DNA from 2 places in the Kitasatospora sp. NPDC091207 genome. Region 2 is predicted to be linked to the other one. Evidence: riboswitches for the same ligand, from Rfam matches in the RefSeq annotation. Region 2 holds a riboswitch; the other holds the start of a gene.
What was found. A riboswitch is a leader RNA that binds a small molecule or an ion and turns the genes downstream of it on or off. The one in region 2 is predicted to bind S-adenosylmethionine.
Positions count from the first base shown of each region.

Region 1 (3,624 bases), on a different contig from region 2:
CCGCGCAGACCCAGACGGCGTGCGGGTCGTCGATCGCGGAGAGCCCCGAGACCAGCCCGCCGCCGCCCCGGCGCAGGGTCAGGGTGCCGTCGTCCCCGGTGCTGAACGACACCGGTCCCCGGTTGGAGGCCACCAGTACGGCGGCGGAACCGGTCGCACTCGAACGTTCGGTCGTGAGATCGCCCATGGTTGGCATGTTGCCGTGGGTCCGGGTCGGCAAACCCCCACCGTGGTTTCCGGCCGTGGCCCCGGACCTAACCGAGGTGGCGGTTCGCGTACTCGGGGACGGTGTGCATCGGGGGCCGTTCCACGGCGGTGACCGGGTGGGTGTGGGCGGTGAAGGCGCGGGTCCGCGGGTCGCGGGTGAACTGGGTGAGCAGCGGGTGGACCAGGTCGGCCGAGGCCTTCAGCCGGTGGGTGCGGTCGAGGCGTTCCAGGGCGGTGCGGTAGATGGTGGCGGCCATCCGGCCGAGTGCCTGGCCGTCCTGGTGGCGGTGGTGGCGTACGCCCACGTCCACCTGGGCGAGGGCGTCCAGGCCGGCGAACTCCAGGGCGTCCACCAGGAGGCCGAGTTCGACGCCGTAGCCGGTGGGGAACGGCAGCCGTTCGAGGAGCGAGCGGCGGGCCGCGTACTCGCCGCCGAGCGGCTGCACGAAACCGGCGAGTTCCGGCCAGTGCAGATTGAGCAGGGGGCGGGCGACCAGCTCGGTGACCCGCCCGCCGCCGGAGGGGACGACGGCGGCGTCCGGGCCGCCCGACGCCACTTCGAGCGGGCGGTCGTACATGGCCTTGACCAGCTGGATGTCCGGCTCGGTGAGCAGCGGGCCGATGATGCCGGAGACGAACGCGGGGTCGAAGGACCGGAGGTCGGCGTCGACGAAGCAGACGATCTCGCCGCTGGTGACCAGCAGCGAGCGCCAGAGCACCTCGCCCTTGCCGGGGGCGGCGGGCAGCCGGGGCAGGATGTCGTCCCGGTGGACCACCCGGGCGCCCGCCCCGGCGGCCGCGGCGGCGGTGCCGTCCACGGATCCGGAGTCGACGACGACGAGCTCGTCGACCAGGGGCAGGCGTTCCATCAGCTCGCGGCGCACGGTGCGGACGATGTCGCCGACGGTGGCCTCCTCGTCCAGGGCGGGCAGCACCACGCTGACGGTGCCGGCCGGGCCCGCCGCCCGCTTGGCCTCCAGCAGGGCGCGCACCGGGCGGTCGGCCGCGCTCCACGAGCGGCGGCGCAGCCAGGACGCCGCCTTCGGGAGGAGCGCGGGAGTCGGTTCGGCGGGCACGGAGCACTCCTCGGCGGATCGGGGTGGGACGGGGCATCTCGCGTGGCGGACGGTCCCGTTCAGGGTTGACGCCTTCGGATACAGTCTTCGTACAGCGATCGGACCTTCGCACGCCGGGGTCACCGCTGAGCAGGACCACAACTTCACAGAGCTCATCCAGAGGGACTGAGGGAACGGCCCGTTGACGTCCCGGCAACCTTCTCGCACGGCAGGCTTCGGCCCCGGCGGGACAGGTGCCAATTCCGTCCTGTGGCGCGCCCGCGTCACGGGGAAGATGAGGAGAGAGGCCTCCGCCATCATGGCTATCGACACCGCCGCACCCGCCACCGTTGATCTCGGCCCCGCCGTCGCACTGTCCTGTCGGGAGTGCGGTACCCGGTTCCCGCTCGGTCCCAGCTTCGCCTGTGTGGAGTGTTTCGGGCCGCTGGAGATCGCCTACGACTTCGGCAGCGAGGGTGCGGAGGAGCTCCGCAAGCGGATCGAGGCCGGTCCGGCGTCGATCTGGCGCTACGCGCCGCTGCTGCCCGTCCCGGCCGATGTCGCCGGCAAGCCGAACCTCAACCCGGGGTGGACCCCGCTGGTGAAGGCGGACAACCTGGGCCGCGAGCTCGGCTTCACCGCCCAGCTGCACATCAAGGACGACTCGGGCAACCCGACGCACTCGTTCAAGGACCGCGTGGTCGCCTGTGCGATCGAGGCGGCGCGGGCGTTCGACTTCACCACCCTGTCCTGCTCCTCGACCGGCAACCTGGCCGGTGCGGTGGGCGCGGCGGCGGCGCGGGCCGGTTTCAAGTCCTGCGTGTTCATCCCGCACGACCTGGAGCAGGGCAAGGTCGTCATGGCCGGTGTCTACGGCGGCGAGCTGGTCGGCATCGAGGGCAACTACGACGACGTGAACCGCTTCTGCTCGGAGCTGATCGGGGACCCGGCCGGTGAGGGCTGGGGCTTCGTCAACGTCAACCTGCGCCCGTACTACGGCGAGGGCTCCAAGACGCTGGCGTACGAGATCTGCGAGCAGCTCGGCTGGCGGTTGCCGGAGCAGATCGTCATCCCGATCGCCTCGGGTTCGCAGCTGACGAAGATCGACAAGGGCCTGCAGGAGCTCATCAGGCTGGGCCTGGTCGAGGACCGCCCGTACCGGATCTTCGGTGCCCAGGCGGCGGGCTGCTCGCCGGTCTCGGCGGCCTTCAAGGCCGGCCAGGACGTGATCCGGCCGGTCAAGCCGGACACCATCGCCAAGTCGCTGGCGATCGGCAACCCGGCCGACGGCCCGTACGTGCTGGACATCGCGCGCCGCACCGGCGGGGCCGTCGAGGACGTCACCGACGTCGAGGTGGTGGCCGCGATCAAGCTGCTGGCCCGGACCGAGGGCATCTTCGCCGAGACCGCGGGCGGGGTGACCGTCGGCGTGCTGAAGAAGCTGGTGGAGACCGGGCAGCTGGATCCGGCCAAGGAGACCGTCGCGATCAACACCGGTGACGGCCTGAAGACGCTGGACGCCGTCTCCGACTCCGGGATGACCGCCGTCATCCGCCCGACGCTGGCCTCGTTCCGCGACGCCGGCCTCGCGTCCGCCTGACCCACCCGCAGCCCCGTCGTTCCGCCCGAGGAGACCCCCATGAGCGCCACCGTCCGCATCCCGACCATCCTGCGCACCTACACCGGCGGTGCCGCCGAGGTGGCCGCCGAGGGCGCCACCCTGGGCGACGTCATCGCCGACCTGGAGAAGAACCACGCCGGGATCGCCGCCCGGATCCTGGACGACGCCGGCAAGCTGCGCCGCTTCGTGAACGTCTACGTCAATGACGACGACGTCCGGTTCGCGGAGGGTCTGGCGACCGAGATCAAGGACGGCGCGAGCGTCTCGATCATTCCCGCGGTGGCCGGCGGCTGCTGATCCGTCCCTTTCCGACCTGGCCGTTCACCGGCCGGGCCGTTTCGACCAGGCCGTTCGCGCGTACGGAATTCCGTTCTTCGTACGCGCGGGCGGCCTGGTCGCATTCCGGCGGGAATATTTCCCGGTCCGGGGGAGTAGAGTGTCGCTTGTCCGGGAAGAGGGCCGCCCCCTCCCCCTCGCTCCGGTACTCGAATCCGTCCGCGCCCGCACCGCCGGTGTCTGTCCGGCCGCTGAGACCGGCGCCGGGGCCGTGACCGTGAAACATGTCAGGCCGATGTCAGAATTCTCGAAGGTATTTGAGTAATTCGTCCGCTATGTCCGGCGTGAAATGCCGATTTCCTCCCGCTTTGGCCCGCCCTGTCCCTCGGGGGGCCACCTGAATTCCCGGTGGTTGGCCCTGTTGCAGAGGGCGTCGATCCGGATACATTCAGCCGCGGTCGACGC
Region 1 covers NZ_JBIVVS010000007.1:5,690-9,313, forward strand. The annotation lists gene ACIQTO_RS14550 (trehalose-6-phosphate synthase) at 1-187, opposite strand, end outside; gene ACIQTO_RS14555 (glucosyl-3-phosphoglycerate synthase) at 255-1,283, opposite strand; SAM riboswitch class I at 1,433-1,564, shown strand; gene thrC (threonine synthase) at 1,582-2,862, shown strand; gene ACIQTO_RS14565 (ubiquitin-like small modifier protein 1) at 2,902-3,180, shown strand.
Region 1: another riboswitch for S-adenosylmethionine. It lies ahead of thrC (threonine synthase); the one in region 2 lies ahead of ACIQTO_RS17355 (ABC transporter substrate-binding protein).

Region 2 (3,624 bases):
CCCGGTGGAGCGCCCGTAGCGCGTCCGGGAGCCGGGGCGGGCTGGGGCTGGGCACCCCGCGCGGCCTTGCCCGACTCCGGCCGGTCCCGACCGACTCCGCCGGGCAGACCGTTCACCCGAACGGTCCGCCCGGCGGAGCGGCAGCGGCCGGATCAGCCCCGGCCCCGACCAGCCCTGGTTCCGAGTCGGCCGAGGTCCGCGCCGCGAGGCCGCCGGCCCAGCCGCTCCACCAGCGACGCCCGGTGGGTCTCGCGGCTCGCGAGGGTGATCGCCGTCCACGCCATCGCCAGGCCGCCGTTGAGGACGGCGCGGTCGGCCTCGGCGTTGGTGCCGTACCGGGTGAGGTCGGGGTGGTGCATGACGGTGTCGCCGGCGCCGTGGCCGATCGTGGGGTGGAGGGTGGGGACCAGGCGGGAGACCGCGCGCCCCTTCGACGGCGAGCCCACCACGCTGCGCCGCGCGGTCGTGGAGGGCCGCCCGCTGCCGGAGCCGCTGCCCGTCGACGAGCTGGACGAGCAGCTCGTCGCCCTGGGCGGGGCGACGCCCGGATGTCGATGACCCGGCCGGCCCGCGAACCGCGGGTCGGGGAGACCGCCGCCCGCCGCCGGCTCGCCCGCGTGGTGTCCTGCCACGTCCTGCACCCGCGGCTCCGGGGTGGAACCCGAGTCCTGGGTTCCCCGTCGGGTCACGCTTCCGGCTCGCCGTCGCGCCGCGTGAGCGCGCGGAGGCCCTGCGGGCGCTCGGTCGCGAGCCGGCCGTTCGTCACCGCGCTCTCCCCTCCGGCAGCCGCGACATCCTCGGTCAATCGAACCGTCGCACCCTGGAGGAGCTGAACGCCTGCTCCGCCCGTGCCTTCCAGGCCGCCGCCGGCGCGCTGGTGGACACCACCCTGGTCGTGCGCGGCCGCAAGCGGCTCGGCCGGACGGCGGGCACGGAGAAGGCGCCCCCGAGCCCCCAGCCGCTGCCGCAGCCCGCGCAGCCGCAGCCGACGCGGGCCCGCGGCCGAAAGGCGGCCGGTCCCGGTACAGCCGTGACACGCGTGACCGGCGTGACACCCGCGACGGTGCTCGTGACATCCGCGACGGCCTTGGTGCGACGCGCTGAGCAGCCAGGACCCGGCCCCGCCGGACACCGACCCGAGGCCGAGCCCGACCGCCGATCTCCTGACCGGACCTCAACAGCCATTGACGCGGGCACTTTTGTTGATCTACGGTTCCAGCGCGCCACGAGTTCCGGTGTTCAAGCCCTGGCTGGCCGGACGGCAACCCCCTGACGCGGTGGGGTGCTCCAGGTGAAGGCTCGGTGGACGTCCCGTTCCGCAAGCGCGATCGCTCCGGTCATGGTCCGGAGCCAAGACCAGGAGGCCGACATGGCAGGGCTGTTCAGCCGCCGCCACATCGACCTGCTGTTGGTCTCCAGCGCGCTCTGTCGTCGCTGACCACCGGACGGCCGCCCGGCCGGACCGGTCCAGTGATCGACCTCTTCGCGATGCGCGCCGCCCCGAACCGATCCCGGGTACGGCCACACACCCCAGGCCCCGAATCCCGGGCCGAACCCCAGGCCCCAGGCCAGGGGAGCGGCCCCGGGAGCGGCCCCGGGGCCGGCGCACTCGCGTCCAACACGCGTGCGGAAGCAGGGAATTCCCATGTCATCTCTCACCAGCAGCACCGGAACCGGCTCGGCCGGACACAGCCTCGCCGTCATCGCCCTCGGCACGGCGGCGGTGGTGGCCCTGACGGCCTGCACCAGTTCCCGGACGGCCGGCGGCACCAGCGGCGCGGCGGCGAAGGCCGTCACCATCGGCACCACCGACCAGGTGACCGGCCTCGATCCGGCCGGCTCCTGGGACGCGGGGTCGGGGACGATCGAGAGCGAGGTCTACGCGACCCTGCTCAGCGCCAGGAACGGCTCGTCGGACGTGTCGCCGGACCTCGCGTCCGCGATCGCGCTGACCGGCCCCACCACCTGGACGGTCACGCTGAAGCCGGGCCTCACATTCGCCAACGGGCACGAACTGACCTCCTCCGACGTCAAGTTCAGCTTCGACCGGCAGTTGGCGATCGCGGACAAGAACGGTCCCTCCTCGCTGCTCTACAACCTCCTCTCGGTGGCGGCGCCGGACCGGGACACGGTGGTCTTCACCCTCAAGTCGGCCAATGACACGCTGTTCCCGCAGGTCCTCTCCACCGCGGCCGGCTATGTCGTGGACGAGGAGGTGTTCCCCGCGGACAAGGTCCTCGACGACGCGGCCGTTGTCGCGGGCAAGCCCTGGAGCGGCCCCTACGCGATCCGCAGCTACGAGAAGAACGCGTTGGTCTCCTTCACCGCGAACACCGTCTACCAGGGGCAGCTCGGCACCCCGAAGACCAAGAACGTGCAGCTCAAGTACTACACGGACGCCGGCAATCTCAAGCTCGACGTCCAGCAGGGCACCATCGACGTGGTCTACCGCACCCTGCCGATCACCGACCTCCAGGACCTGGCCGGCAAGCAGGGCATCGCGGTGCACACCGGATCCGGCAACGGCATCCGGTTCATCGTCTTCAACCTCAAGACCCAGCCCTTCGGTTCAGCCACCCAACAGGCCGCCCCGGCCAAGGCCCTGGCGGTCCGTCAGGCGGTCGCCGACTCGATCGACCGGTCCCAGCTCGCCTCGCAGGTCTACAAGAACACCTTCCAGCCGCTCTACAGCTCCGTCCCCGACGGCATCACCGGCGCCACCCCCTCCCTCACGTCGCTCTACGGCGACAAGAAGGGCGGGCCGGACAAGGCCGCGGCGGCGCAGCGGCTCTCGGCGGCGGGCGTGAGCACCCCGGTCACCCTGAACCTGCAGTACAACCCCGACCACTACGGCTCGTCGTCGGCGGACGAGTACGCGTTGATCAAGACCCAGTTGGAGGCCACCGGCCTGTTCAAGGTGGAGCTGCAGTCCACCGCCTGGGCCCAGTACGGCAAGGAGCGCGTCGCCGACCAGTACCCGCTGTACCAGCTCGGCTGGTACGCGGACTACCTCGACGCCGACAACTACCTCTCCTCCTTCTACGCCGAGAACAACTGGGTGAACAACGGCTACGCCGACCCCGCCGTGCGGGCGCTGATCAAGCAGGAGGAGACCGAGACCGACGCGGCCAAGCGCACCGCGCTGATCCAGCAGGCGCAGGACGCGACCGCTGCCGCGTTGCCGCTGCTGCCGCTGCTCCAGGGCTCCACCGCGATCGTCACCCGGGCCGGGATCGAGGGTGTGCCGGAGAAGCTCACCAGCGCGTACCAGTTCCGCTGGGCGGAGCTCTCGAAGAAGTGACCGCTCACCCGCAGGACACCTCCGGCGCCGTCGGCTCGGCCGGCGGCGCCGCCGGGTACGGCCTCGCCCGCTACCTGGTCGTCCGCTTCCTCCTCATCGTCCCGACCGTGCTCGTCCTGGTCAGCGTCGTCTTCTTCCTGATGCGCGCCACCGGCGACCCGATCACCACCGCCTTCGGCGACCGGCTGACCCCGGCCCAACTGCAGGACAGACTGCACCGGGCGGGCTACGACCAGCCGCTGCTCACCCAGTACCTCGACTACCTGCGGGCCGTGTTCACCGGGGACTTCGGCACGACGGCCACCGACAACCAGGCGGTGTCG
Region 2 covers NZ_JBIVVS010000009.1:71,351-74,974, forward strand. The annotation lists gene ACIQTO_RS17340 (glutathione S-transferase C-terminal domain-containing protein) at 1-19, shown strand, start outside; gene ACIQTO_RS17345 (hypothetical protein) at 153-359, opposite strand; gene ACIQTO_RS17350 (hypothetical protein) at 400-558, shown strand; SAM riboswitch class IV at 1,222-1,331, shown strand; gene ACIQTO_RS17355 (ABC transporter substrate-binding protein) at 1,646-3,301, shown strand; gene ACIQTO_RS17360 (ABC transporter permease) at 3,298-3,624, shown strand, end outside.